Regions from separate parts of the Aureimonas sp. CAS genome, predicted to be linked through region 1. Evidence: predicted binding sites of a transcription regulator. Region 1 holds the regulator's gene; the other holds the start of a gene.
The links. The regulator HrcA, encoded in region 1, represses chaperone genes, less so after heat shock. The targets are predictions, from matches to a motif close to GTTAGCACTCNCNNNNNGNGAGTGCTAAC.
Positions count from the first base shown of each region.

Region 1 (14,265 bases):
TGAGCCGCGCCAAGCGTTCACGCCGTGCGCGGACCCCACAGGATGACCGCCGCGCCCAGAAGACAGAGAGCGGTGCCGGCGAGGTCGAAACGGTCCGGCCGCGCGCCCTCGACCGCCCAGAGCCAGAGCACGGAGGCGAGGATGTAGACCCCGCCATAGGCGGCATAGGCCCGGCCGGCATGGCTCGCATCGATCTGCGTCAGAAGCAGCGCGAACAGCACGAGGCTCGCGGTGCCCGGAACGAGCCAGAGGGCCGAGGCACCCGAGCGCCACCACGCCCAGAAGGCGAAGCAGCCGGCGATCTCGGCGAGCGCGGCCGAAACGTAGATCGCGAGGCTCAAGCCAGATCCGCGACGACGGCGTCGAGCACGAGCATCCCGGCCGGCGTGGCGCGGATGCGGTTCGGGCCGAGGCGCTCGATCATGCCGTGGCGCTTGAGATCGCTTTCCACGACGGGGTCGACGTCGCGCCCGGTCAGCGCCCGCCAGCGCTTCAGGTCGAGCCCCTCCACGAGGCGCAGCCCCATCAGGAGGAGTTCGTCGGCCTGCTCGGCGGCGCCCAGCGGCTCGTCGAGATCGATGCCCGCATCCCAGTCCTCGACCATCTTCAGCCAGGTCTCGGGATGCTTCTCGTTGGAGACGGCGTGGCGCACGCCGCCCTCCCCCATCAGGCGGCCGTGGGCGCCCGGTCCGACCCCGGCATAGAGCCCGTAGCGCCAGTAGGTGAGGTTGTGGCGCGATTCCGCGCCCGGCATGGCGTGGTTGGAGATTTCGTAGGCGGGCAGCCCGCGCGCCGCCGTCAGGCGCTGCGTCGCCTCGTAGAGCTCGGCCGAGAGCTCTCCGTCCGGGACCTTCAGCTTGCCCGCCTTGTGAAGCGCGTGGAAGGCCGTGCCCTCCTCGATCGTCAGCTGGTAGAGCGACAGATGGTCGGCCGCCAGATCGATCGCGCGGCCGAGCTCGGCCTCCCAGGCCTCGACGGTCTGGTCGGGCCGGGCGTAGATCAGGTCGAAGGACAGGCGCGGGAAGATGTCGCGGGCCAGCCCGATCGCGCCCAGCGCCTGGGTCACGTCGTGCAGTCTGCCGAGGCGACGCAGATCCGTGTCGTTCAGCGCCTGGACGCCGAGCGAGACCCGGTTGACGCCTGCCGCGCGATAGCCCCGGAAACGCTCCGCCTCGACGGAGGACGGATTGGCCTCCAGCGTGATCTCCGCGCCCTCCTCCACGGTCCAGGCATCCGCCACCGCGTCGAGGATCGCGGCGACCGTTCCGGGCTCCATCAGCGAGGGCGTCCCGCCGCCGAGGAAGACGGAGGTGACGCGCTGGCCGCGCGAGCGGGCCGCCATGGTCGCGATCTCGCGCCGGAAGGCCGCGACGTAGCGCGCCTGATCGACCGGCTGATGGCGGACATGCGAGTTGAAGTCGCAATAGGGGCACTTGGCCGCGCAGAAGGGCCAGTGGACATAGACGCCGAAGCCGGGATTCCCCGCCGGCGGCGTGTAGGGGCGGATCGCGGTGAGTTTCCCGACTTGCGCGTTCATCCGATGTCGAGCGCCTTTCGCGCGAAGAGCTTGAAGGCACGGGCGCGGTGCGAGAGGGCCGTCTCCTGCCCGGGCGTCCAGCCGTGCTTCTCCCGCGCCGTCATCTCGCCGAAGGTGCGATCGAAGCCGTCGGGCAGGAACATCGGGTCGTAGCCGAAGCCGGCGGTTCCGCGCGGCGGCCAGACGAGCGTGCCTTCCACCTCGCCGCGGAACTCCGTCGTCGTGCCGTTCGGGCGCGCCAGCGACAGGACGGCGACGAAGCGCGCGCTGCGCTGGTCCGGACGCACCGCGCCCGTCGCCTGCAGCTTCTCCTCGATCTGGCGCATCGCCATGGCGAAGTCCTTGTCCGGCCCGGCCCAGCGCGCCGAATGGATGCCGGGCGCGCCGCCGAGCGCATCGACCGCCAGCCCCGAATCGTCCGACAGGGCGACGAGGCCCGTGGCGCGGGCGGCGGCCAGCGACTTGATCTGCGCGTTCTCCTCGAAGGTCGAGCCGGTCTCCTCCGGCTCGGGCAGGCCCTTGTCGGCCGCCGAGACCACCTCGAAGCCGAGGGGGCCGAGCAGGTCGCGGAATTCGGCGATCTTGCCCTGATTGTGGCTGGCGACCAGGAGCGGGCCGTTCGAAGGGTCGAGAAGGATCATGCCGTTTCCTTTGCGAAGGCGCGCGGACGCTACCGCCTGCCGATGGCCTCAGCCTTGCGCCAGCGCCTCGCGCTGCTTCTCGACCAGGCCGGCGATGCCGGCGCGCGCCAGCGACAGGAGCTTCAGGAACTCCTCCTCCGAGAAGGGCTCGGCCTCGGCGGTTCCCTGAATCTCGACGATGCCGCCCGAGCCCGTCATCACGAAATTGGCGTCGGTGCCGGCCGAGGAATCCTCGTCATAGTCGAGGTCGATCACCGGCTCGCCGTTGTGGATGCCGCAGGAGATCGCCGCCACGTGGTCCTTCAGGACCTTCTCGCGCTTCACCATGCCGCGCCCCTCCATCCAGGCGAGGCAGTCGGCGAGCGCGACGAAGGCGCCGGTGATCGCCGCCGTGCGCGTGCCGCCGTCGGCCTGGATCACGTCGCAGTCGATGGAGATCTGGCGCTCGCCCAGCGCCTCCAGATCGACGACCGCGCGAAGCGACCGGCCGATCAGGCGCTGGATCTCCTGCGTGCGGCCCGACTGCTTGCCGGAGGCCGCCTCGCGGCGCATGCGCTCGTGGGTGGCGCGCGGCAGCATGCCGTACTCGGCCGTCACCCAGCCGCGCCCGGAATTGCGCAGCCAGCCCGGCACGCGGTCCTCCAGGCTCGCGGTGCACAGAACATGCGTGTCGCCGAACTTCACGAGGCAGGAGCCCTCCGCGTGGCGCGAGACGCCGCGTTCGAGGGAGACCTTGCGCAGTTCGTCGCTCGCGCGCTTGGATGGCCGCATCGTCGTCATGTCCGTTCGTCTTTGATCGTCGCGAGGCTCTTAACCATTCGAGGCCGGCCTCGCAAAGCGTTTCGGGACCGGGCTTCCCGCTTGGCGAGGCCGCGCCCGCTTCCTATAGTCCCGCCCATGACGCTTTCCACGACGACGAGGGGCACGAACTGGACCGGGCCGGGCGGCCCGCTCGACGACCGCTCGCGCGAGATCTTCCGCCTGATCGTCGACACCTATCTGGATTCGGGCGAGCCGGTCGGGTCGCGCAATCTCTCCCGCCTGCTCTCCACCGCGCTCTCGCCGGCCTCGATCCGCAACGTGATGAGCGATCTGGAGCAGCTCGGCCTCATCTACGCGCCGCACGTCTCGGCCGGACGGCTGCCGACCGAGCTGGGCCTCCGCTTCTTCGTGGACGCCTTCCTGGAGACCGGCAGCGACATGGCGCGCGCCGAGCGCGAGGAGATCGAGGAGCGCGCCCGCGTCCTCGGCGACCAGCGCGGCGTCGAGACGCTTCTGACGGAGGCCAGCCAGCTCCTGTCGGGCCTTTCGCGCGGAGCCGGTCTCGTCGTCACCTCCAAGACCGACATCCGCCTCAAGCACATCGAGTTCATCCGCCTGGAGCCGACGCGCGCCCTCGCGATCCTCGTCGGCGAGAACGGCGAGGTCGAGAACCGCATCGTCGAGCTCAGCCCCGGCGTCACCGCCTCGCAGCTCGTCGAGGCCGGCAACTTCCTCAACGCGCGCATCGTCGGGCGGACCCTGTCGGAGGCGCGCGACGCCGTCGCGGCCCTGAAGGACGAGACGGCGAACGCGCTCGACGAGCTGTCGCGCGGGCTCGTCGAGGCGGGCTTCGCGGTCTGGTCCGGGGCGAGCCACGACCAGCCCTCGCGCCTCATCGTGCGCGGCCGCGCCAATCTTCTGGAGAACGTCACGGCGGCGGAGGATCTGGAGCGCCTGCGCCACCTCTTCGACGATCTGGAGACGCAGAGCTCCATCGTGGAGCTGCTCGACCTCGCCGAGACCGGCAACGGCGTTCGCATCTTCATCGGCTCGGAGAACAAGCTGTTCTCGCTCTCGGGCTCCTCCCTCGTCGTCGCGCCCTATTCGGACGACCGGCAGCGCGTCATCGGCGCGGTCGGGGTGATCGGGCCGACGCGGCTGAACTACCGCCGCATCGTGCCCATGGTGGACTACACTGCCCGTCTCGTCTCGCGCCTCCTCGGCGACGCGGGCACCGCCAAGCGCTCCTGACCGCGCGCGACCTCGCCCCGCGCCCTTGATTTGTGCCGCCCCGCATTCGATATCGGGCGCGAAATCACCACGATCCGCCGAGCATGCCCGCGAGATGCCGCATCTCCCGCGCGGAAGGCTTGGCGGACCAGCCCGGAGTTCCCTGCACCGATGACGACGAGCGACATCCCGAACCGCGAGCCGAACGAGGCCGAGGATCTCACCCGCGACGCCGGAGCGGAGGGCGCGGCCGAGGCCGGCGCCGAGCGCTCGGCCTGGGGCGAGGGCGCGGAGGCGGCGGACGCAGCCCGGATCGCCGAGCTCGAGGCCGAGAACGCCGACGTGAAGGACCGCCTTCTGCGTCTGGCGGCCGACATGGAGAATCTGCGCCGCCGCACCGAGCGCGAGATCAAGGACGCGCGCCAGTTCGCCGTGGCCAATTTCGCCCGCGACATGCTGAGCGTGTCGGACAATCTCGACCGCGCGCTGCAGGCGGTGCCGGAGGAGGCGCGCGCGGCCGGCGAGGCCGGGCTCACCTCGCTGGTCGAGGGCGTCGAGATGACGGCCCGCGCCATGCTCTCCTCGCTGGAGCGCCACGGCGTCCGCAAGCTCGACCCGAAGGGCCAGCGCTTCGATCCGAACTTCCATCAGGCGATGTTCGATGTGCCGGACGAGAGTCTGGCGGCCAATACGGTCGTCCAGGTGGTCCAGGACGGCTACGCCATCGGCGAGCGCGTGCTGCGCCCGGCCATGGTCGGCGTCTCCAAGGGCGGACCGAAGGCGACCGTCGACCAGAAGCCCGGCGTGCCGGACGAGACCACCAAGGACGCTTGAGCGCGTCTTCTCTCACGACGACACGAGCGGCGGCCCATCGGCCGCCGTTTTTCGTTCCGGCAGAGCGTGACAATGCGCGTGCGGCGGCTAGTCTTTGAGCGGGAGAGGTCCCGGATCAGGAGGAAGGCGCCCATGAAGCTCGAAGGCAACGTCGCGATCGTCACGGGCGCCGCGTCCGGCATCGGCAAGGCCATCGCCAGGGCCTATGCGGCCGAGGGCGCGAAGGTCGCCATCGCGGATCTGAACGGCGAGGCCGCGAAGGCCGCCGTGGACGAGATCGCCGCGGATGGCGGGCAGGCGATGGCCGTGACCATGGACGTCACCGACGAGGCGGCGGTGAACGAGGGCGTGGAGGCGGTCGTCTCGCGCTTCGGACGCCTCGACACGATGGTGGCCAATGCCGGCATCCAGATCGTCCACCCGATCGAGGAGTTCCCCTATGAGGAGTTCCGCAAGGTGGTGGACATCCATCTCGGCGGCTCGTTCCTGCTGACCCGGGCGGCGGTCCGGCACATGTACCCGCAGAAGTCGGGCGCGCTGATCTACATGGGCTCGGTCCATTCCCACGAGCCCTCGGCCCTGAAGAGCGCCTATGTCGCCGCCAAGCACGGAATCCTCGGCCTCTGCCGCGTCATGGCCAAGGAGGGCGGGCCGCACGGCGTGCGCTCCAACATCATCTGCCCCGGCTTCGTGAAGACGCCGCTCGTCGAGAAGCAGATTCCCGAACAGGCGCGCGACCTGAAGATCTCCGAGGAGGAGGTGGTCAACCGCATCATGCTCGGCCGCACGGTGGACCAGGAGTTCACGACGGTCGCGGATGTGGCGGACGTCGCGGTCTTCCTCGCCGGCTTCCGCTCCAACGCGCTGACCGGCCAGTCCATCATCCCGAGCCACGGCTGGTACATGGGCTGACCGGCCTTAACCCCGAGGGCTTGGAACCGAAGGTCGCGGCCAGCGATTTCGCAATGCAGCAGCCCGGCGGCGCCGGCTCAGACGGAGGCTCGAAACTTGGAAATCGTCACCTTCACGCCGATCGTTTCCCTGATCGCGGGCATCCTCATCCTGATCGTCCCGCGCCTTTTGAACATCATCGTCGCGCTCTACCTGATCTTCATCGGACTGGTCGGCCTGTTCCCGGATCTGATCGGTTGAGCCGCATGGGCGAGCGAGCGCGCATCCTCGTTCTCGGCGGCGGCTCGGGCGGGCTCGAACTCGCCTCGCAGCTCGCGTGGCGCCGCGAGCTCGACGTGATCCTCGTCGATCGGGAAACCGCGCATGTCTGGAAGCCGAGGCTCCACGAGCTGGCGGCCGGCACGGTGCAGACCTCGCTGGCCGAGATATCCTTCTATCTCCTCGGCGAGTTGCGCGGCTTCCATTTCGAACAGGGCGAGGTCGTCTCCATCGACCGGCAGGCGCGCACCGTCCGCCTCGCCCCGATGGTGGACGGCGAGGGGCGGGAACTGGCCGCCGCGCGGGACCTGCCCTACGATCTGTGCGTCGTCGCGCTCGGCGGCGCCACTCCCAATTTCGGCACGGCCGGCGTGAAGGAGCACGCGCTGCGGCTCGACGGGCCGCAGGACGCGGAGGAGTTCCGCCGCCGCTTCATCGCGCTCATGGTCCGGGCCCGCGAGACCGGCACGCCGGCGGAGATCGGCATCGTCGGCACGGGGCCGACGGGCACGGAGCTCGCCGCGCACTTACGCCATTCCGAGCACGGCTTCTTCGAGCCCGGCGCTTCGCCCTCGCAGGGCAAGCTCCTGTCGGTGACGCTGATCGAGGCCGCGCCCGAACTGATGCCGGGGATCGACGACACGCTGCGCCGCGAGATCACCGAGCGCCTGCGCGCGCTCGACGTGAAGATCGTCACCGACGCGCAGGTCTCGGAGGTGACGCAGGAGGAGATCCGCACCGTCAAGGGCGAGACCTGGCCGAGCGATCTGACGGTCTGGGCCACCGGGCTCGTCGGCAATCCGGTCCTGAAGGGGCTCGGCGATTTCGAGCTGGACCGCAAGGGCCGCATCGTCGTCGATCGCTGGCTGCGTTCGGCGAGCGACCGCCGCGTGCTCGCCATCGGCGATTCGGCCGCCTTTACGCCGGAGATGTCGGACAGGCCGATCCCGCCGACCGCGCAGGCCGCGAGCCAGCAGGCCGCCTATCTGGTCAGGACCATCCCCGAACTGGCGAAGGGCCGCACGGTCCGCGCCTTCGAGTTCGAGAACAAGGGCCGGCTCGTCTCTCTCGGCCTCGCCGGCACGGTCGGCCGCGCCCGGCTCTCGCGCGGGAGCGACCTCTTCATCGACGGCCAGTTCGCCACCGCCGCCTATCATGCGCTGGAGCGCCAGCATCAGGTGCGCGTGCTCGGGCCGCTGCGCGGAACACTCGCCATCGCGACCGACCTCCTGTCGCCGGCCAAGGGGCCGGCGCTCAAGCTCCACGGCGAATAGGCCTCAGGCCAGAGCCTTCGCCAGAAGGATGGCGGGCGGCAAAGTGAGGATCGCCAGGATCGTCTGGACCGCGACGATGGTCGCCATCAGCGGCGCGTCGCCACCGAGCTGGCGCGCCATGACGTAGGAGGAGGAGGCCGTCGGCAGCGCCATGAAGAGGATCGCGACGGAGGCCGCCAGCCCGTCCAGCCCGAAGGCGAGGCAGAGGATCGCCGCCGTCGCCGGCATGGCCGCGAACTTCGCGACGCTCGACAGGACCACCGGGCGCAGGGCCGAGCGCGCCTGCGAGAAATCCAGCGCGGCGCCCACGCACAGGAGGCCGAGCGGCAGCGACGCCTGCCCGAGCGCGCCGACGGCGCCGAAAAGCGTCGCCGGAATGCGGATCCCCGCCACCTGAAGCGCGATGCCGATGGCGCAGCCGACGATCAGCGGGTTGGTGACGATGCCGCGCAGGATGCCGGACAGGCTCGGCTGCGCCGCGCCGAAGCGCGCGAAGATCAGGACGCACAGGACGTTGACGGTCGGCACGATGGCCGCGTTGGCGACCGCCGCCAGCGCGATGGCGGGCGGGCCGAAGAGCGCCAGCGCGGCGGTGATGCCGACATAGTTGTTGAAGCGGATGCCGCCCTGGAAGACCGAGGTGAAGGCGGCGCCGTCGCGGGCGAGGCGCGGGGCGAGCAGCACAAGGGCGAGCGAGACGAGGATCGTGGTCGGGATGACGACGCTCGCAAGCCCCGCGATGGGAACGGCGGAGAGGTCGGCCGTGCCCAGACTGTGGGCGAAGAGCGCGGGCAGGAGCACGAAGTAGCAGAGGCGCTCGGCCTGCGGCCAGAAGGCGTCGGGCACGAACTCCATCCGCCGCAGAACCTGACCGAGCCCGATCAGGAGGCCGGTCGGCACCAGTGCCGAGGCGATGGCGGCGATCATGCCCGCCGATCCTCTCCGCCGCGCGCGCTCATCCCTCGCGGGAGGGGTCGGACGGCTCCTCCTCCGTGCCGGGGATCACGTAGGACCCCGAGAGCCAGCGGTTGAGATCGACGTCCTTGCAGCGCGGCGAGCAGAAGGGAAAGGTCGCACGGTCGGACGGGCGGCCGCATTCGGGGCATTCGCGCCTGGGCCGCAGCGGCGTCACCTTGGCGCCGGAGGGCGCAGGCATCACGCCGGCTCCTCGGCCTCGATCGGCGCGCCCCAGCGGAAGCCGTCGCCTTCGAGCAGCGACAGCGTCTCGTAGAGCGGCAGTCCGACGACGTTGGTGTAGGAGCCGACGAGACGCACGACGAAGCCGCCGGCCAGACCCTGGATGGCGTAGCCGCCGGCCTTGCCGCGCCATTCGCCGGAGGCGATGTAGCGCTCGATGTCGCTTTTCAACAGGCGCTTGAAGCGCACCCGCGTCTCGACGAGGCGCTGGCGCAGCCGCCCTTCCGGCGTGACGAGGCAGAGGCCCGTATAGACGCGGTGGGCGCGCCCGGAGAGGATGCGCAGATTGGCGATCGCGTCCTCGGCCAGCTCGGCCTTCGGCATGACGCGGCGCCCGACGGTCACCACCGTGTCGGCCGCGAGCACGTACCGGCCCTTGCGCTGCTCGATGCGCGACAGCGTCAGCGCGCCGGCCTCGGCCTTCGCCTTGGCGAGGCGCTTGGCGAGGGCGCGCGGATGCTCCCCGCGCTCGGGCGTCTCGTCGAGATCGGCGGGCAGAAGGCGCTCCGGCTCGATGCCGACCTGCTGCAGCAGCTCCAGCCGACGCGGCGAGCCGGAGGCGAGCACCAGATGCTTTTGCTGCGGCCGCGCCATCGCGTCGAGGCCCTTACTTGAAGCGGTAGGTGATGCGGCCCTTGGTCAGGTCGTAGGGCGTCATCTCGACCAGGACCTTGTCGCCCGTCAGCACGCGGATGCGGTTCTTGCGCATGCGGCCGGCGGTGTGGGCGATGATCTCGTGATCGTTCTCGAGCTTGATGCGGAAGGTCGCGTTGGGCAGGAGCTCGGTGACCGTTCCGGGAAACTCGAGAACTTCTTCTTTCGCCATATAGGATCGAACCTTGGATTGAAGGGCGGACGCGAGGGCGGCCGCTTGAGGACGGGAATGGGGCCGGAAGGGCACGTGCGAAGACGGCCTCGTGCCGGGACACTCGGAATTTCGGGCCCTAGATCGGCCTTTGCGCCTCAAAAAGCAAGAGCGGCGAACGATCGGCCCGCCGGCCGGGGCCGCCCTTAGCCCTCCGGGATCAGCCCGAGATGCGCTCCACCTCGGCTCCGCAGGCGCCGAGCTTCTCCTCCAGCCGCTCGAAGCCCCGGTCGAGGTGATAGACGCGGTTGACCGTCGTCTCGCCCTCGGCGACGAGCCCGGCGATGACCAGCGAGACCGAGGCGCGCAGATCGGTCGCCATGACCGGCGCGCCGGCCAGGCGCGGCACGCCCTCGACCTTGGCCACCTGGCCGGCGAGCGAGATCCGCGCGCCGAGCCGTGCCAGCTCCTGCACGTGCATGAAGCGGTTCTCGAAGATCGTCTCGGTGATCGAGGAGACGCCCTCGGCCCGCGTCATCAGCGCCATGAACTGGGCCTGCAGGTCGGTCGGGAAGCCCGGGAACGGATCGGTGACGATGTCCACCGCCGAGAGCCCGGCGCCGTTGCGCACGATCCGGATGCCGTCCTGAACGTCGGTGATGTCGGCGCCGGCCGCGCGCAGCGTGTCGAGCGCGGCCGACAGGAGATCGGCGCGCGTGCCCGTCAGCGTCACGTCGCCGCCGGCCATCGCCGCCGCGATCGCGTAGGTGCCGGTCTCGATCCGGTCCGGCAGAACGCGGTGGCGCGCGCCCGACAGGGCCGGAACGCCCTCGATGGTGATGGTGGAGGTGCCCGCGCCCGTGATCTTCGCGCCCATCGCGTTCAGGCAGTCGGCGAGATCGACGATCTCGGGCTCGCGCGCCGCGTTGCCGATCACCGTCGTGCCCTTGGCGAGCGAGGCGGCCATCAGCATCACGTGCGTGGCGCCGACCGAGACCTTGGGGAAGGTGTAGTTCGCGCCCGTCAGCCCGCCCTTGGCCTCGGCGAGGATGTAGCCCGCGTCGATCTCGATCTCGGCGCCGAGCGCGCGAAGCCCCTCGATGAAGAGGTCGACCGGGCGCGTGCCGATGGCGCAGCCGCCCGGCAGCGAGACCTTGGCCTTGTGGCAGCGCGCCAGGAGCGGGCCGATCACCCAGAAGCTCGCGCGCATCTTGGACACGAGCTCGTAGGGCGCGGTCGTGTCGACGATGGTGCGGGCGGTGAAGTGGATGGTGCGCCCGCCGGCCGGGTCGTGGCTGAGGCGCTTGCCGGAGACGGCGTAGTCCACGCCGTGATTGCCGAGGATGCGGATCAGCTGCTCGACATCGGCCAGATGCGGCACGTTCTCCAGCGTCAGCGTGTCGTCGGTGAGCAGCGAGGCGATCATCAGCGGCAGGGCCGCGTTCTTGGCGCCCGAGATCGGGATGGTGCCGTTCAGCGGATTGCCGCCGCGAATTCGAATCCGGTCCATGAACGCCGATCTCTCGCCTGAGTGGAAATTGCGGTTCCTACATGGAAAGGGCCCCTGCTTCAAACGAGGGGTGGCCTTCGATTTATCCGTCTCTCTCCAGGATGTCGGCGCGTGCGATGTCCTTTTCCCGCCCGATGAGGCGGAACAGTCGCGCAAGCTCTGTGCGCTCCGGCACCGTGATGGACACGTCGCCCAGCGCGATCGCGGCACGCTCGCCGATCGCGACCGGCTCCCATCTGCCCGCCGTCCGGACCTCGAAGCCGAGGAGGATTTCGACCGGAACGGGACCGAATGTTCCGACGAGGCGTCGCCGCGAGCGGAACCGCGCCGTGCCGCCGTCGGAGCAGTCGCGAAGACCGGCGACCGTCGAAAGAGCTTCGCCGGCGTCCGGCGGAACCCATACGTCGATGTCGGGAACCGGATCGGACGTCGAGCGATGGAGCGCGAAGGCGGCTCCGCCGAAGACGCACCAGTCGAGGCCGGCGGCGTCGAGGGCCCGGGCAGCTTCGACGAGGGTCTGCCGGAAGGCGGGATCCAGCCGATCTTTCATTCCCGCCGCGCCTATTGCGGCTGGATCATCGCCGTCGCCGCGACGAGGACGAGCGCGAAGACGGCGATCTTCCAGAAGTCGGCGCGCCGCCGCAGCCCCGGCAGGCCGAGCGGCCGGATGATCTGCACCGCCATGGCGAGGATCAGGAGGATGGAGAAGATGCGGGCCATCCCGCCCCTCTATAGGGTCGGCCGGCCGAGTGGAACGGGTCGCCCGGCGGGACGCGCGATCGCGCGCCGCATCGCGCCGCGATCAGATCGAGTTCAGCTCTCCGTGCCCGACCACCGGCCCCGTCGGCTGGCCCGTCGGCGATCCGCCTTCGGGCTCCAGCGAGATGGCGAGGAGGCTCCGCGACAGGTCGCCGGAGACCAGACCCGGCTCCAGCGAGATGCGCAGGGGCACGTCGGGATCGAAGGTGCCGAGCGATTGCGGCGCTCCGCCGTCGCGCGCGATCCAGAGCTCGGGCACCTGCCCCGGTCCCGGCTCCAGCCGGATCGGCACAAGAGTCGCCGTGTCCGAGGCGGGATCGAGGACGACCGCGAAGATCGGGAAGCCGTCGGTGTCGCTGGTGATCGTCGTGGCGGCGAAGCCGGCTCCGGCGGTGTCGGCGGGACCTTGCAGAACGGGCACCGCGAGGAGGGCGAGAGCGGCGAGGCTCGCGGCGGCGAGCGCCCCGGAGCCGAGCGCCAGCCAGCGCCAGAAGGCGGGGACGAGCCCTTCGCCGGCCGCAACCTGCCGCTCGGGCGCGGCGCGGCGCGGGCGCGGCAGCGCCGCTTCGATCGCGGCGTAGAGGCCCGGCCGCGGCGTGACCGGCGCGACGGCCGCGGCCATGGGTGCCAGCCTCTCCTCCCAGGCCTCGACCTCGGCGCGGAAGGCCGGGTCGTCGCGAAGGCGGCGGGCGGCCGCGATCCGCTCGGCCGGGCCCGACGTGCCGAGCACGTAGTCCGCCGCCCGGAAGTCCTCGTCGGAAAAGGTCTCGATCGGATCGCTCATGCTTCGAGGCACCCTCTCAGCCGGATCAGGCCCCGGCGCACGATGCTCTTCATCGTGCCGAGCGGCATGGCGCGCTCGCGCGCCAGATCCTCATAGGTGCGTCCGTCGAAGAAGGCGGAGGCGATGGCGCCGCGCGCGCGGTCGTCGAGGCCCTTCAGGCAGTCGTGCAGGCGCCCGGCCTCCTCGTTCGCCTCGAGGCGGTCCAGCGCGTCCGGCGTGTCGTCGCGGATTTCGGCGGCGTCCTCGATCCCCTGCCCGCGCGGGCGCGAGCCGAGCGCGCGCAGGCGGTCGATGGAGCGGTTGCGCGCGATCGTGGAGAGCCACGTGATCGGGCTCGCGCGTCCTTCCTCGTAGGTCTCGGCCTTGTTCCACACGGTGATATAGACGTCCTGGAGAACGTCCTCCGCCTCTTCCCTGTCGGGCAAGATACGCAGGCAGACGCCGAAGAGCTTCGCGCTGGTCAGATCGTAGACGTCCCGCAGCGCGGCGGAATCGCCGGAGGCGACCGCGCGGATCCGCCCGGCCAGATGGCGACGCGCCTCAATCTCGTTCATCGCGACCCCGAAGCGGCACTCGCCACATCCTCCCCTCGGTGCCGCCAAAACCAACAGGCCGGCGCCTGTCTGTCAACGGGGCCGCACCGAGGGCGGGCAAACTTCGCCGCCTTCGGGAACGTTGTCGCGGGACCGCGCATTCTTTGCCGCGAAGGGTCACGAACCTTTGAGGACACCCCACATGCGTACGATTCTCATTGCGACCGCGATGCTCGGCATGGCCGGCACGGCGCTCGCCCAGACCACCGTCACCACCACGCAGGAGCGCTCGTCCACCGAGCAGGCCGGCGGCGTTCTCGCGGGCGCCGGCGTCGGCGCGGCGGCCGGTGCCATCGTCGGCGGGCCGTTCGGCGCCGTCGTCGGCGGCTTCATCGGCACGGCGGTCGGCGCGACCGCGGCCGTGACGCCCGAGGTCCGCGAATACGTGGTCGCCAACCCGGTCGCCCCGGTCGCCTTCGAAAGCGAGCTGGCCGAGGGCGTGATCATTCCCGAGACCGTCGAACTGACGCCGATCCCGGACAATGACGAGCTCGCCTACATCTACCTGGAGGGCAACCGCCCGGTCATCGTGAACGCCTCGACGCGCGCCGTCGTCTACTCGCCGGCCGGCGTCCCGCAGACCGCCGTCACCTATGTGGACGCGAACCCGGTCGAAGAGGTCACGCTGGAAGGCGAGATCGTCGCGGGGGAGGTCGTGCCCTCGACCGTCACGCTGACGCCGCTGCCCGAGCAGAGCGGCTACTCCTACTTCTACGCCAACGGCCGCCCCTACATCGTGGCCGATTCCAGCCGCGAAGTGATCTACGTCCGCCAGTAGGCGTCACGCACGGACCGTATGACGAAGGGCCGTTCCCCGCCGGGGAGCGGCCCTTTTGGCGTTCAGCGGTCGGAGTGGCCGAGCGGGCGGTCGGGGTCGATGCGGTCGCGGATGCGCTGTTTCAGCACCTTCGCCTCGGGGAAACCGCCGTCCGCCTTGCGCTCCCAGACGAGCGTGCCGTCGCAGGCGATCTCGAACACGCCGCCCGTGCCGGGAATCAGCGCCACCTCGCCGAGATCGGCGCCGAAGGTGGAGAGCAGTTCCTGCGCGAGCCAGGCCGAGCGCAGCATCCAGGAGCACTGCGTGCAGTAGGTGATGGCGATCCGGGGCTTGGCGGGGGACGGTTCGCTCATGGCTTCAGCCTGTAGCCGGTCTTGAAGATGCGGTGGAC
Region 1 covers NZ_CM187563.1:3,515,358-3,529,622, reverse strand. Annotated here, with positions in the region: gene AC6R2M_RS17070 (YnfA family protein) at 18-341, opposite strand; gene hemW (radical SAM family heme chaperone HemW) at 338-1,537, opposite strand; gene rdgB (RdgB/HAM1 family non-canonical purine NTP pyrophosphatase) at 1,534-2,178, opposite strand; gene rph (ribonuclease PH) at 2,227-2,949, opposite strand; gene hrcA (heat-inducible transcriptional repressor HrcA) at 3,076-4,191, shown strand; gene grpE (nucleotide exchange factor GrpE) at 4,342-5,004, shown strand; gene AC6R2M_RS17040 (3-hydroxybutyrate dehydrogenase) at 5,137-5,916, shown strand; gene AC6R2M_RS17035 (DUF3096 domain-containing protein) at 6,013-6,156, shown strand; gene AC6R2M_RS17030 (NAD(P)/FAD-dependent oxidoreductase) at 6,162-7,448, shown strand; gene AC6R2M_RS17025 (AEC family transporter) at 7,452-8,375, opposite strand; gene yacG (DNA gyrase inhibitor YacG) at 8,404-8,604, opposite strand; gene AC6R2M_RS17015 (Maf-like protein) at 8,604-9,239, opposite strand; gene infA (translation initiation factor IF-1) at 9,253-9,471, opposite strand; gene murA (UDP-N-acetylglucosamine 1-carboxyvinyltransferase) at 9,671-10,960, opposite strand; gene AC6R2M_RS17000 (hypothetical protein) at 11,043-11,510, opposite strand; gene AC6R2M_RS16995 (hypothetical protein) at 11,522-11,680, opposite strand; gene AC6R2M_RS16990 (anti-sigma factor) at 11,763-12,503, opposite strand; gene AC6R2M_RS16985 (sigma-70 family RNA polymerase sigma factor) at 12,500-13,057, opposite strand; gene AC6R2M_RS16980 (DUF1236 domain-containing protein) at 13,239-13,874, shown strand; gene AC6R2M_RS16975 (Rdx family protein) at 13,937-14,227, opposite strand; gene AC6R2M_RS16970 (ABC transporter permease) at 14,224-14,265, opposite strand, start outside.

Region 2 (14,265 bases), 1.1 Mb from region 1:
GGACCAGACGGTCGGCGCGCTCGCCAAGGCGGGCATCCGCGTCATCTCCGACGAGGACACGCGCTCCTACCGTACGCGCGTGGAAGGCATCGACGGGCTGGAGGTGCAGCTTCTTTCCGCCTCCGAGATCGCCCGCGAGCTTCGCGACGGCGCGGTGCATCTCGGCGTCACCGGCGAGGACCTCCTGCGCGAGACCGCGCCGAACTTCCCGGAGACGATCGAGATCGTCGCCAAGCTCGGCTTCGGTCACGCCGACGTCGTCGTCGCGGTTCCCGACAGCTGGGTGGACGTGACGACGATGGAGGATCTGAACGACGTCGCGGGCTCGTTCCGGCAGCGCCACGGGCGCCGCATCCGCATCGCGACCAAATACTGGCGGCTGACTCAGGGCTTCCTGTCGCGCACCCACGGCATCCAGACCTACCGGATCGTGGAAAGCCTCGGAGCCACGGAGGGCGCGCCGGCCAGCGGCTCGGCGGACATCATCGTGGACATCACCACCTCCGGCTCGACGCTGTCCGCCAACCGGCTGCGCGTCCTGTCGGACGGGGTGATCCTGTCTTCGCAGGCCTGCCTCGCCCGCTCCCTGAAGGCGGGCACGGACGGCGCCGGAACGCTGGACGAGATCCGCCGCCGCATGGGGTGAGGCGCGGCACTCGCCGCGCCTCGATCGCTCAGTAGCGCGAGGCGCGAGCCTTGCGGTCGAGCGCGAAGGCGCCCGGGCCGTAGGCGGCGAGGAAGACGTAGCCGCCGGCCAGCGCGAAGTTCTTCAGGATGGCCGACATGTCGCCCATGTGCCCGATGAAGGCGGCGGCGACCGAGAAGGCGGCGAGCGCCAGGGCCGCGGCCATGGTCTGGAAACCGATCAGCACGAGAACGCCGGCGATCAGCTCGAAGGCGCCGACGAGATAGGCCATGGCGACGCCGCCCGGCACTCCGAGCGAGCCGAGATAGCCGGCGAAGCCTTCGGCGCCCGTCAGCTTGCCGAAGCTGCCGACGATGAAGATGACCGCCATCGCGACGCGCGCGACGAGGAGGACGATGGGGTTCACGGCACTGCTCCTTTGATTGTGCGGATGCAGTCCTACTGCGATCCCGCGACAACCGGAACACAAGCCGAAAGCGACTGATCGTTCACAAAAAGCGAACGATCAGTCGAATTGTTTTCGGCGGATCAGCCCGGACGGGTCATCGCCGCCGGATCGACGATCCGGTCATAGTCCTCACCCGAGACGAGGCCCGTCGCGAGCGCTTCCTCGCGCAGCGTCGTGCCGTTCTTGTGGGCCGTCTTGGCGATCTTGGCCGCCGCGTCGTAGCCGATCGTGGGGGCCAGCGCCGTCACCAGCATCAGCGAGCGCTCGAGCGCCTGCCGGATGTTGTCCTCGCGCGCCTCGATGCCCTGCACGCAGTTCTCGGTGAACGAGACCGACGCGTCGGCCATCAGGCGGACGGACTGCAGGAAATTGTAGGCCATCACCGGGTTGAAGACGTTCAGCTCGAAATGGCCCGAGGCGCCGGCGAAGGTGAGGGCCGCGTGGTTGCCGAAGATCTGGACGCAGACCTGCGTCAGCGCCTCGCACTGCGTCGGGTTCACCTTGCCGGGCATGATCGACGAGCCCGGCTCGTTCTCCGGAAGCTGCAGCTCGCCCAGGCCCGAACGCGGACCGGAGCCCAGGAAGCGGATGTCGTTGGCGATCTTAAACAGCGAGGCCGCGACCGTGTTGATCGCGCCGTGCGAGAAGACCATCGCGTCGTGCGCGGCCAGCGCCTCGAACTTGTTCGGCGCCGAGGTGAAGGGCAGGCCGGCGATCGAGGCGATGCGCTCGGCGACGCCTTCGGCGAAGCCGACCGGCGCGTTCAGGCCCGTGCCGACGGCCGTGCCGCCCTGCGCCAATTCCATCAGCGCCGGCAGCGTCGCCTCGATGCGGGCGATGCCGTTCTCGACCTGCTTGGCGTAGCCGGAGAACTCCTGCCCGAGCGTCAGCGGGGTGGCGTCCTGCGTGTGCGTGCGGCCGATCTTGATGATTGGCTCGAACTCCGCGCGCTTGGCCTCCAGCGCGCCGTGGAGCAGGCGCAGCGCCGGCAGCAGCCGGTGGACGATCTCCTCCGCGCAGGCCACGTGCATGGCCGTCGGGTAGGTGTCGTTCGACGACTGGCTCATATTGACGTGGTCGTTGGGGTGGACGGGCTTCTTGGAGCCCATCTCGCCGCCCATGATCTCGATCGCGCGGTTCGAGATCACCTCGTTGGCGTTCATGTTCGACTGGGTGCCGGAGCCCGTCTGCCAGACGACGAGCGGGAAGTGATCGTCGAGCTTGCCGTCGATGACCTCCTGCGCGGCTTCCACGATGGCCGCGCCGACATTCTTGTCCAGACGCCCCAGCGCCATGTTGGTCTCGGCCGCGGCGCGCTTCACGATGCCGAGGGCGCGCACGATGGGAAGGGGCTGACGCTCCCACCCGATCTTGAAATTGCCGAGCGAGCGCTGCGCCTGCGCGCCCCAGTAGCGATCCGACGCCACCTCGATCGCGCCGAAGGTATCCGTTTCCTGTCTCGTGGTCATGCTGCCCCCATGCCTGCCGGCCTTAGAGCGCCGTGCGTCCGATTGGACGCACAAGGGTCGCTCTTTCTCCACTGAATCTGCGCATCAGGCTTTCCAAAAATCGATCCTGATTTTCGGGCCGATGCTGTAATGGAAGCGGCGTTACCACGGGTTCGGCAGGGCCGGAACCCTGCGCCGGGAATCGAAGCGTTTGAAATGTCGTCGACGGGACCGCGAACGGAAAAAGGCCGCTCCGATCGCTCGGAGCGGCCCGTTCATTCGGACGTGAAGGTCGCTCAGCGGGCGCCGAGCTGGTCCTTCGCCGCGTCCTTGACCTTGCCGTAGTTCTTCTGGGTCTTGCCCTCGGCCTGATCCGCGAGGCCGTCCGCCTTCATGCGGTCGTTGCCCGTCGCGTTGCCAACGGCTTCCTTGAGCTTGCCGCCGATTTCCTTGGCGCCGCCCTTGATCGTGTTGCTGTCGACCATCGAATGATCTCCTCAATAAAGGGGTCGCACGTCGCGACCGTCGGGGGAGAGAACGTTGGTCGCGACCCTATGTTCCACGAGGCCGCTCACGAAGCGGAGAGGAGCCCGTAGATCTGCGTTGCGGCCAGGCCGCAGATGAGCGTTCCGACGAGGCGCAGGAGCAGCGGTCCGGGCAGCGCCTTCACCACATAGGCCGCGAAGGGGGCGGCGACCACGCCGCCTGCCACCAGTCCCGCCACCGCCATGGCGTGGGTGGCGAGCCCGTCGGCCTCGGCCCAATGTCCGGTCAGGAGCGCCAGGAGGAAGGCGAGCGAGACCGACAGGGTGACCAGGAACTCGGCCGCGTTCACCGTGCCGATCACGTAACGCGGCTGCCCGCCCGCGCCGAGCAGCCCGGTCGTGACGATCGGCCCCCATCCTCCGCCGCCCGCCGCATCGAGGAAGCCGCCGGCCGCCCCCATCGGGGGGACCAGCGCCGGCCGGATCGGCCGCGGCTTGCGGCGGGAGAAGGAGCGCCACAGCAGGAGTGCGCCGATCGTGGCGAGATAGGCCGCCACGAGGGGGCGCATGAAGGCGGCGTCGACGCTCGTCAGGACGTAGGTGCCCAGAACCCCGCCCAGGATCCCGAAGGGCACGAGGCGCCGGAAGAGCTTCCAGTCGATGTTGCGGTTGTAGATGTGGGCCGAGCCCGACGCCGCCGTGGTGAAGAGCTCGGCCGTGTGGACCGAGGCGGAGGCGGCTGCCGGCGTCACGCCGAAGGACAGAAGGACCGTGGTCGAGATCACGCCGTAGGCCATGCCGAGGGCGCCGTCGACGAGCTGGGCCAGAAGCCCGACCACGAAGAACAGGAGGAAGTCGTCCACGAGCGCGCCCCTCGCCGATGGCCGTCAGATCGAGCCGGCCTCGACCATGTAGTTGTTGGCCGTGCACATGGCCGAATCGTCGGACGCGAGGAAAAGTGTCATGCGGGCGAGGTGCTCGGGCTGAACGAGGTCGGGCAGGCACTGGCGCTTCAGATGGTCGGCGATCGCCTCCTCGCTGACCCAGAGTTCGCGCTGGCGGTCGGTCATCACCCAGCCCGGAACGACGGTGTTCACGCGGATGCGGTGCGGGCCGAGATCGCGCGCGAAAGAGCGAGTCATGCCATGCACGGCGGATTTGGCCGTCGTGTAGACCGGCATGCCGCCGCTCGCCTGCCACCAGGAGTTCGAGCCGAAATTGATGATCGAGCCGGCTCCCGCCGCGATCATGCCCGGCGCGACGGCCTGGATGGCGAAGAACATGTGGCGCAGATTGGTGGCGATGCGCTCGTCGTAATAGTCGGGCGTCACGTCCTCCCAGCCGTGGCGGTCGTCGCGCGCGGCGTTGTTGACGAGGACGAGCGGCGCGCCCTGCCTTTCGGCCAGGGCCGAGAAGGCGCGCTTGAGCGCGTCGATGTCGCGCAGGTCGCAGGCTTCGAAGGCGACCGAGGCGCCCCTGCCGGAAAGCTCGTCCGCGAGCGCATTGCCGCGCGCCTCGTCCAGATCGACGAAGGAGATGCGCGAGCCCTGTTCCGCGAAGGCGCGCACGATCTCCGCGCCGATGCCGGACGCTCCGCCGGTCACCAGAACGGAGCGGTCCTTGAGGCTGGGATAGGTCGCGAACTGCATCGGGTGTCCTCCTCGGAATGTCGGCCGCTGGCTTGCTGGGTTTCGGAGCGAAGCGCAACCGGTTTGTCGGAAGACGAGGAGGGAAGGCGACGGCGGCGCTCCGCCTTCCCCCGGAACGGGAGAAGGTCCCGGCAGGGGAATGAGGGCCTCATAGGGCGCGGCGTTCGCGCCTTGGAATGTCGCGGCTGCATGCCCTCACCCGGCCGGCGCTTCGCGCCGTCCACCCTCTCCCGTTCCGGGAGAGGAATCGCGCCCTTCCGCCCATCCCGGTGCCCGCCGGGCCGACCCTGAAATGAAAGAAGGTCCGGCGGATCGCTCCGCCGGACCTTCCTTGACTGTCAGCCTTGGGGAAGGCTTCCAGAACCCTGCCGGGTTCTTAGAAGTCCATGCCGCCACCCGAAACCGGGCCTGCCCGGTTTCGGCACCTTTGGAGATGGGCGGCTTTACGGCCTTCCAGAACCCTGACGGGTTCTTAGAAGTCCATGCCGCCCATGCCGCCCATGCCGCCGCCCGGCATCGCGGGCATGCCGCCGCCGTCCTTCTTCGGGGCCTCGGAGATCATCGCCTCGGTGGTGACGAGGAGACCGGCGACCGAAGCCGCGTCCTGCAGGGCCGAGCGAACGACCTTCACCGGATCGACAATGCCGGCCTGGATCATGTCGCCATACTCGGAGGTCTGGGCGTTGTAGCCGAAGGTCATCGAGGAGTTCTCGAGGAGCTTGCCGACCACGATCGAGCCTTCGCCGCCCGCGTTCTGGACAATCTGACGGATCGGAGCCTGAAGCGCCTTGCGGACGATCGAGATGCCGGCGTCCTGATCGGCGTTCTCGCCCTTCAGGTCGATGGCGTTCGAGGCGCGCAGGAGCGCGACGCCGCCGCCGGGCACGATGCCTTCCTCGACCGCCGCGCGGGTGGCGTTGAGGGCGTCGTCGACGCGGTCCTTCTTCTCCTTCACCTCGACCTCGGTCGCACCGCCGACGCGGATCACCGCGACGCCGCCCGCGAGCTTGGCCAGACGCTCCTGGAGCTTCTCACGGTCGTAGTCCGAGGTGGTCTCCTCGATCTGCTGCTTGATCTGGCCGACGCGGGCCTGGATGCCCGAGGCGTCGCCCGAACCGTCGACGATCGTGGTGTTCTCCTTGGTGATGGAGACCTTCTTGGCGCGGCCGAGCATGTCGAGCGTGACGTTCTCGAGCTTGATGCCGAGATCCTCGGAGACGACCTGGCCGCCCGTGAGGGTCGCGATGTCCTCGAGCATCGCCTTGCGGCGATCGCCGAAGCCCGGCGCCTTGACGGCGGCGATCTTGAGGCCGCCACGCAGCTTGTTGACGACGAGCGTGGCGAGCGCCTCGCCCTCGACGTCCTCGGAGATGATGACGAGCGGCTTGCCCGACTGCACGACGGCCTCGAGGACCGGCAGCATCGCCTGGAGGTTCGACAGCTTCTTCTCGTGCAGGAGGATGTAAGGATCCTCGAGCTCGGCGACCATCTTCTCGGCGTTGGTCACGAAGTACGGCGACAGGTAGCCGCGGTCGAACTGCATGCCCTCGACGACCTCGAGCTCGGTCTCGGCGGTCTTGGCTTCCTCGACGGTGATGACACCCTCGTTGCCGACCTTCTGCATGGCCGAGGCGATCATCTCGCCGATTTCCTTCTCGCCGTTCGCCGAGATGGTGCCGACCTGAGCGACCTCGTCGGAGGTCTCGATCTTGCGGGCCGAGGAGAGCAGGCTCTCGACGACCTTGGCCACGGCCTGATCGATGCCGCGCTTGACGTCCATCGGGTTCATGCCGGCGGCAACCGCCTTGGCGCCTTCCTTGACGATCGCCTGGGCGAGGACCGTCGCGGTCGTCGTGCCGTCGCCGGCCTTGTCGTTGGTCTTCGAGGCCACTTCGCGCACCATCTGGGCGCCCATGTTCTCGAACTTGTCCTCGAGCTCGATCTCCTTGGCGACGGAGACGCCGTCCTTGGTGATGCGCGGAGCGCCGAAGGACTTGTCGATCACGACGTTGCGGCCCTTCGGGCCGAGCGTGACCTTCACCGCGTCGGCGAGGATGTCGACGCCGCGCAGCATGCGCTCGCGCGCGTCACGGCCGAACTTGACTTCTTTGGCTGCCATTTTGGTTCTCTCCTGAAGCGTGGGTCCTCAAAGACCGCGACGCCCGTTAGGGGTTGAGAATGGTTGGGTGAGACGCTGCCCGAAGGATCAGCCGACGATCCCGAGGATGTCGGATTCCTTCATGATCAGAAGGTCCTCGCCGCCGAGCTTGATCTCGGTGCCGGACCACTTGCCGAACAGGATGCGGTCGCCGGCCTTCACCTCCAGCGGGTTGACCTTGCCGGTCTCGTCGCGCGCGCCCGCGCCGACGGCGACGATCTCGCCTTCCTGCGGCTTCTCCTTGGCGGTATCCGGGATGATGATCCCGCCCGCCGTCTTCGACTCGGACTCGACGCGGCGAACCACGACGCGGTCGTGCAGGGGACGGAAGTTCACGTTGGCCATCGATTGAAACCTTCGCTATTGGAACACCGGACGAGCCGGCGGATCGGATTGGCACTCAACGAGGTCGAGTGCTAACGGCGCCGAGATAGGCGATCCGGGTGCGGGATGTCAAGGTTGGGGCACGCTTCGCGACGGGGCTTTCCGGCGGTCCCGACGGCCCTTGGCCGGGCTGAGGGGCCTTGCCTTCCTTGACCGCGCGCTCCCGCCTCACTATCGGCTCGAACCCTGCGGGGCATCGTGCGGTGAGCCTGCCAGACGCCGAGGTCGAAAGGATGACAGTTCAGATGCGACCAGCCGAACTCGTCTCCATTTCCGCCCTGTCGGACGTAACGGGCGACTACGATCTGCTGCTCTGCGACGTGTGGGGCGTGGTGCATGACGGGCGCGTGAAGTCGCCGGCCGCCGAAGCCGCGCTCACGGCCGCGCGCCAGGCCGGCACCAAGGTCGTTCTCGTCACCAATTCGCCGCGCCCGTCCGCCGGCGTCGTCGGCCAGCTCGACGCGCTGAACGTCTCCCGCGACGCCTATGACGGCATCGTCACCTCCGGCGACGCCACGCGCGCTCTGATCGCCGCGGGACCGAAGACGGTCTTTCACATCGGTCTGGAGCGCGATCTCGACCTCTATGAGGGGCTGGGCGTCGAGACCGTTGACGAAGACGAGGCCGAGGTCGTCGTCGTCACCGGGCTGGTGCGCGACGAGGAGGAGACCCCGGACGACTACGCCGACCTTCTGGCGCGCCTCGCCGCGCGCGGCCTGCCGATGATCTGCGCCAATCCGGACATCGTCGTCCATCGCGGCGAGACCCTCGTCTACTGCGCCGGGGCGCTCGGCGAGGCCTATGCCGCGCTGGGCGGCAAGGTCAGCCTCGCCGGCAAGCCGCACGCGCCGATCTACGAGGTCGCGCTGGAGCGCGCCGGGCTGGCCGAGCCGCGCGTCCTGTGCATCGGCGACGGGCTGCACACCGACGTGAAGGGCGCCGCCTCCATTGGCGCCGACGTCCTCTTCGTACAGGAAGGCATCCACCGCGAGGAGCTCGCCGCGTTCCGGCAGGACGTCGCGGGGCTGTCCCGCGAGCTCGCGGCGCGCGGCGTCACGGCGCGCTACGTCATGCCGGAGCTTCGATGAATCCGAAGCCCATCGTCCGGGTGACCGAAGAGGCCCCTCTGCCCGACGCTCTTCGCGGGGCGGTCGTCGCCATCGGGAATTTCGACGGCGTCCATCGCGGCCATCAGGCGGTCCTGTCCGTCGCGCGCGCCAAGGCCGAAGATCTGGGCCGGCCGCTGGTCGTCCTGACCTTCGAGCCGCATCCGCGCTCGGTCTTCGCGCCCGACCGTCCGGTGCCGCGCCTGACGCCCGCGCCCTTGAAGGCCAGCCTCTTCGAAGCGCTCGGCATCTCGGCCGTGATCGAACAAGGCTTCGACCGGACCTATGCGAGCCTGCCGGCGAACGAGTTCGTCGAGCGGACGCTGATGGAGCGTCTGGGCGCCGCGTATGTCGTCGTCGGCTTCGACTTCTGCTTCGGAGCCAAACGCTCCGGCAACGCCGAACTGCTGCGCGAGGCGGGCGAGCGTCATGGTTTCGGCGTGACCGTGGTCGAGGCCTTCGCGGACGGTCCGGCCGGGGCCGTATCGTCCAGCCGCATTCGCGAGGCTCTGGGGGAGGGGCGCGTGGAGGATGCCGCGGCTCTTCTCGGCTACCACTTCACCGTGGCGGGGCGCGTCTCCCACGGTGCCAAGCTCGGGCGCACGCTCGGTTATCCGACGGCCAACATGGAACTGCCGTTCCCGGACCTTCTGGCCCACGGCATCTATGCGGTGCGTTTGCGCCGCGCCGACGGAACGCTGCACGGCGGGGTCGCGAGCTATGGCCGCCGCCCGACCTTCGACGACGGCGCGCCGCTCTTCGAGACCTTCCTCTTCGATTTCTCCGGCGACCTCTACGGCGAGGAGGTCCGCGTCTCGATCGTCTCCCGCCTGCGCGGCGAGGAGCGCTTCGACAGCGCCGAAGCGCTGGTTGCGCAGATGGACCGCGACGCGGATCGGGCGCGGACCCTGCTGGCGCGCGCCGGGCCCTTGTCGGACCTCGACCGGGCGCTCGCCTTCTGATGCCTCTTTATCCGCGTCCCGCGCATTGATAGAGAGGCGCCATGCTCGCCATCCTTCGATCACACGCTCTTCTTCGCGGGCGAATTAGCCGCCCGGTCCGGCCGGCGCGCTGAACGAGCGCGCGGTCGGCGCCGGGACGACGCCCGCCCGCGGATGCAGGATGTTCCGCGTCCGCCCTCCTTCAGCCGGTGCCCCGCAGCGCACCGGCACCGCCGAAAGACGAACCGGACCATGACGAAGACGACCGAGGCCGCCGACTACTCGTCGACGCTGTACCTTCCGAAGACCGATTTCCCGATGCGCGCCGGCCTGCCGGCGGCCGAGCCGCGCTGGATCGAGCGCTGGGACGAGATCGACCTTTACGGCAAGCTTCGAAAGGCCGGCGAGGGACGCGAGAAATACGTCCTGCATGACGGTCCGCCCTACGCCAACGGTCGCCTGCACATCGGCCACGCCCTGAACAAGGTGCTCAAGGACGTCGTCACCCGCTCCTTCCAGATGCGCGGGCGCGATTCCAACTACGTGCCCGGCTGGGACTGCCACGGTCTTCCGATCGAGTGGAAGATCGAGGAGGAGAACTACCGGGCCAAGGGCAAGTCGAAGCCCGACCTTTCCGACTCCACCGCCATGCTCGCCTTCCGGCGCGAGTGCCGCGACTACGCCGCCCACTGGGTGGGCGAGCAGTCGAAGGAGTTCCGCCGCCTCGGCGTCGAGGGCGACTTCAAGGACCCGTATCTGACCATGGCCTACGGGGCCGAGGCGACGATCGCGGGCGAATTGATGAAGTTCGCGATGAGCGGCCAGCTCTATCGCGGCTCCAAGCCCATCATGTGGTCGGTGGTGGAGAAGACCGCGCTCGCCGAGGCCGAGGTCGAGTATCACGACCATGAGAGCGATACGGTCTGGGTGAAGTTCCTCGTTCGGGGCGACGGCGCTCTGTCGGGTGCCTCGGTGGTCATCTGGACGACGACGCCCTGGACGCTGCCGGGCAACCGCGCCATCGCCTTCTCCGACCGCGTCGCCTACGGGCTCTACGAGGTCACCGCGCCGGACGATTCGCAGAACCCGCGCTGGGCGAGGCACGGCGAACGCCTGATCCTGGCCGACGCGCTGGCCGTCGACGTTTTCGCCAAGGCGCGCGTGCCGGAGGGCGGGTGGAAGCAGCTTCGGACCGTCGAGGCTCGCGAGCTGGAAGGGCTCCTTTGCGACCATCCGCTGCGCGGCTGGTCCCCCTCATCCGGTCCTTCGGACCACCTTCTCCCCGATGGGGAGAAGAACGGGGCGGCCTCGCAGGCGTCGGCGGAAGGGCTCCATTCCTCACCCCGCCGGGGAGAGGGTGCCGAGCGCAGCGAGGCGGGTGAGGGGGCGAGCGCATGGCGCTCGCAGGGCTCGTCCGAACTCTACGCCTTCCCCGTTCCGCTGCTCGCCGGCGATCACGTCACCGACGATGCGGGCACGGGCTTCGTCCACACCGCGCCGTCGCACGGCCGCGAGGACTTCGACGTCTGGACCGCCGCGCGGCGCGAGCTGGAGCAGCGCGGCATCGACACCGCGATCCCCTTCACGGTGGACGACGACGGCTTCTACACCAAGGACGCGCCGGGCTTCGGGCCGGACGCGGAGGGCGGGCCCGCGCGCGTCATCGACGACAAGGGCAAGAAGGGCGACGCCAACAAGCGTGTCATCGACGCGCTGGTCGAGCGCGGCCATCTGCTCGCGCGCGGCCGCCTGAAGCACTCCTACCCGCACTCCTGGCGCTCCAAGAAGCCGGTCATCTTCCGCAACACGCCGCAATGGTTCGTCCACATGGACAAGGCCCTCGGCGGCTATGAGTTGGACGCCGAGACCGGCATGCCCTCATCCGGCCCTTCGGGCCACCTTCTCCCCCGGGGGAGAAGGGCGCGGCGTCGGCGGAAGAGCGCCTTCCCTCTCCCGTCTCGGGAGAGGGTGGTTCGCGCAGCGAACCGGGTGAGGGCTTGGCGGGCGTTGGCTCTGCCGAGGATACCCTCCGCGCCCGCGCCCTTCGCGCCATCGAGGAGACGCGCTTCGTGCCGGCCTCCGGCCAGAACCGCCTGCGCGGCATGATCGCGGAACGGCCCGACTGGGTTCTGTCGCGCCAGCGCGCCTGGGGCGTGCCGATCTGCGTCTTCGTCGACGAGGACGGGCAGGTTCTGAAGGACGAGACGGTGAACGCCCGTATCCTCGAAGGCTTCGAGGCCGAAGGCGCCGACGCCTGGTTCGCCGAAGGCGCGCGCGAGCGCTTCCTCGGCCCCAAGGCGAACGAGCCCTGGACGATGGTGCGCGACATCCTCGACGTCTGGTTCGACTCGGGCTCCACGCACGCCTTCTGCCTGGAGAAGCGTGGCGACCTGAAATGGCCGGCGGACCTCTATCTGGAGGGCTCCGACCAGCATCGCGGCTGGTTCCACTCCTCGCTTCTGGAGAGCTGCGGCACGCGCGGCCGCGCGCCCTACGACGCGGTCCTGACGCACGGCTTCGTCATGGACGAGGACGGGCGCAAGATGTCGAAATCGCTCGGCAACGTCGTGACGCCGCAGGAGGTGATCCAGCAGTCGGGCGCCGACATCCTGCGGCTCTGGGTCGTCTCCTCCGACTATTCGGAGGATCTGCGGCTCGGCAAGACGATCCTGCAGACCAATGTCGACGCCTATCGCAAGCTGCGCAACACGCTGCGCTGGATGCTCGGCACGCTCGCGCACGACACCGGCGAGGAGGTCGCGCTCGCCGGCATGCCGGAGCTGGAGCGGCTGATGCTGCACCGACTCGCCGAAATCGGCGAGGTCGTGGAGAAGGGCTACGATTCCTTCGACTTCAAGCGCATCGCCAGAACGCTCATCGACTTCATGGTCGTGGAACTTTCGGCCTTCTACTTCGACGTTCGCAAGGACGCGCTCTACTGCGACGCGCCGTCGAGCGTGCGCCGCAAGGCGGCGCTCTACGTCGTGCGCCAGCTCTTCGACCGTCTGGTGACCTGGACCGCGCCGCTCCTGCCCTTCACGACGGAGGAAGCGTGGCTCTCGGCCTACCCGGAGGCCGTCTCGGTTCATCTGGAGCAGTTCCGGGCAACGCCCGCCGAATGGCGCGACGAGGCGCTGGCGGAGCGCTGGCGCAGGCTGCGCCGCGTGCGCCGCGTGGTGATGGGGGCGCTGGAAGAGAAGCGGCGCACGAAGGAGATCGGCTCCTCGCTGGAGGCCGCTCCCGTCGTCCACATCGAGGATGCGGAACTGCGCGCGCTCGTCGAGGCGCGCGACTTCGCCGAGATCGCGATCACCAGCGATCTGACGGTGTCCGCCGAGCCGGCCCCGGAGGATGCGTTCCGTCTGCCCGACGTCTCCGGCGTCGCGGTCGTCTTCGCGCGGGCCGAAGGGCGCAAATGCGCGCGGTCCTGGAAGGTCAGCCCGCAGGTCGGAACGGACCCGGACTATCCCGACGTCACGCCGCGCGATGCGCAGGCGCTGCGCGAACTGTCGGCGGCCGGGCTTCTGCCGGCCTGAGGCTTGCCGGCGGCGTTGCGGCCGGCTTTGCGCCAGCCTATAACTCGGCCGCGATGAGCTGGCCCGCAATTCGCCGGATTGTGGTGCAAGTGGCGGGGAGCGCGTGTCCCGTCCGGTCGACGGCCGGGGCCGCGGAGATGGACGGGGGTTCCTGTGACGAACACCAATGCTCGCCGGCTTTCCGCCGGCCTGATCTTCGGCGCCGCCGGGCTCGCCCTGGCGGGCTGCTCTTCCGGGCCGACCTACGGCACCGGCACCTCGCAGGGCCAGCAGCTCTTCTCCGACATCGACGGGATCTTCTCGCTCGGCTCGAACCGGGGGGATGGCGAAGAGATTTCCAACGCGCCGCGCCCGGAACTGGTGCGCCCGGCGTCGATCGGCGCGCTGCCGCCGCCGCGCCCGGCGAACGCCGCTGCGAACGACCCCAACTGGCCGCAGTCGCCTGAAGTGATCCGCGCGCGCAATCTGGCCGCCGCCGAGGCGACCCGCGACGCGGCCACGCTTCCGGCGGACTTCAATCCGTCCACCGGGGCGCGCATGGCACGCGACCCGAACGCCATCCGCCCGACGGACGATGCCGCGCTCGATCGCTCGACGCTCACCCCGGCCGAGCTTCGCGGTCAGCGGCAGGCGGTGGCCGCCCAGCGGGCCGCCACGCGGCAGGGTTCGCCCACGCAGCGCCGCTATCTGTCCGAGCCGCCCGTGACCTATCGTCAGCCGGCGGCGACGGCCCCGGCCGGCGACCTCGGTGTGGACGAGGAGGTCAAGCTGCGCCGGGCCGACGGCGTTCGTCCGCTGGGCGCCCGCATCCGCGAGGCTCTGCCCTTCTGAGGGGGCGTTTGCGGCAAGGCGGCTCGGGCGCGCGGTTATTCTCGGCGCGCCGCGAAGAAGTTCTTGAGCAAGGTCGCGCTCGGTCCCTCCGCGATGCCGGAATAGACCTCCGGCGCGTGATGGCAGGTCGGCTGGCTGTAGAAGCGGCTTCCGTGTTCCACCGCGCCGCCCTTCTCGTCGCCGACGCCGTAATAGAGGCGACGCAGACGGGCGAAGGAGATGGCGCCCGCGCACATGGCGCAGGGCTCCAGCGTCACGTAGAGGTCGAGGCCGGTGAGGCGCTCCTGTCCCAGCGCCGCGCAGGCGCGGCGGATGGCGAGGATCTCGGCATGGGCCGTCGGGTCGTTCAGCGCGCGGGTCTCGTTGCCCGCCGAGGCGATCACCCGCACGCCGTCCGTGACGACGGCGCCGACCGGCACTTCGCCTCGCGCGCCCGCCTCGCGGGCCTGCGCGAGGGCCAGATCCATGAAATTGATCCGCGTCACCGGCTTTCCTCTCGTTCGGGGACGGAGCACCTGTTACAGAGCGCGCTTGGCAAGAGATAGACGATCATGAGCGACGAGAACGGCGGCAAGCGCGGTCCCGGCAAGGGTGGACGCGGGTTTTCCAAGGGTGGCGGCAAGCCGGGCGGGT
Region 2 covers NZ_CM187563.1:2,432,372-2,446,636, reverse strand. Annotated here, with positions in the region: gene hisG (ATP phosphoribosyltransferase) at 1-646, shown strand, start outside; gene AC6R2M_RS11755 (DoxX family protein) at 675-1,052, opposite strand; gene fumC (class II fumarate hydratase) at 1,175-2,563, opposite strand; gene AC6R2M_RS11745 (CsbD family protein) at 2,839-3,027, opposite strand; gene AC6R2M_RS11740 (sulfite exporter TauE/SafE family protein) at 3,114-3,890, opposite strand; gene AC6R2M_RS11735 (SDR family NAD(P)-dependent oxidoreductase) at 3,915-4,676, opposite strand; gene groL (chaperonin GroEL) at 5,149-6,795, opposite strand; gene groES (co-chaperone GroES) at 6,883-7,179, opposite strand; gene AC6R2M_RS11720 (TIGR01459 family HAD-type hydrolase) at 7,464-8,306, shown strand; gene AC6R2M_RS11715 (bifunctional riboflavin kinase/FAD synthetase) at 8,303-9,286, shown strand; partial or broken gene AC6R2M_RS11710 (class I tRNA ligase family protein) at 9,518-11,101, shown strand; partial or broken gene AC6R2M_RS11705 (class I tRNA ligase family protein) at 11,287-12,801, shown strand; gene AC6R2M_RS11700 (hypothetical protein) at 12,955-13,632, shown strand; gene AC6R2M_RS11695 (nucleoside deaminase) at 13,668-14,099, opposite strand; gene AC6R2M_RS11690 (pseudouridine synthase) at 14,184-14,265, shown strand, end outside.
Region 2: a site for HrcA is predicted at 7,227-7,255, ahead of groES (co-chaperone GroES). Genes of this name have one in related genera too.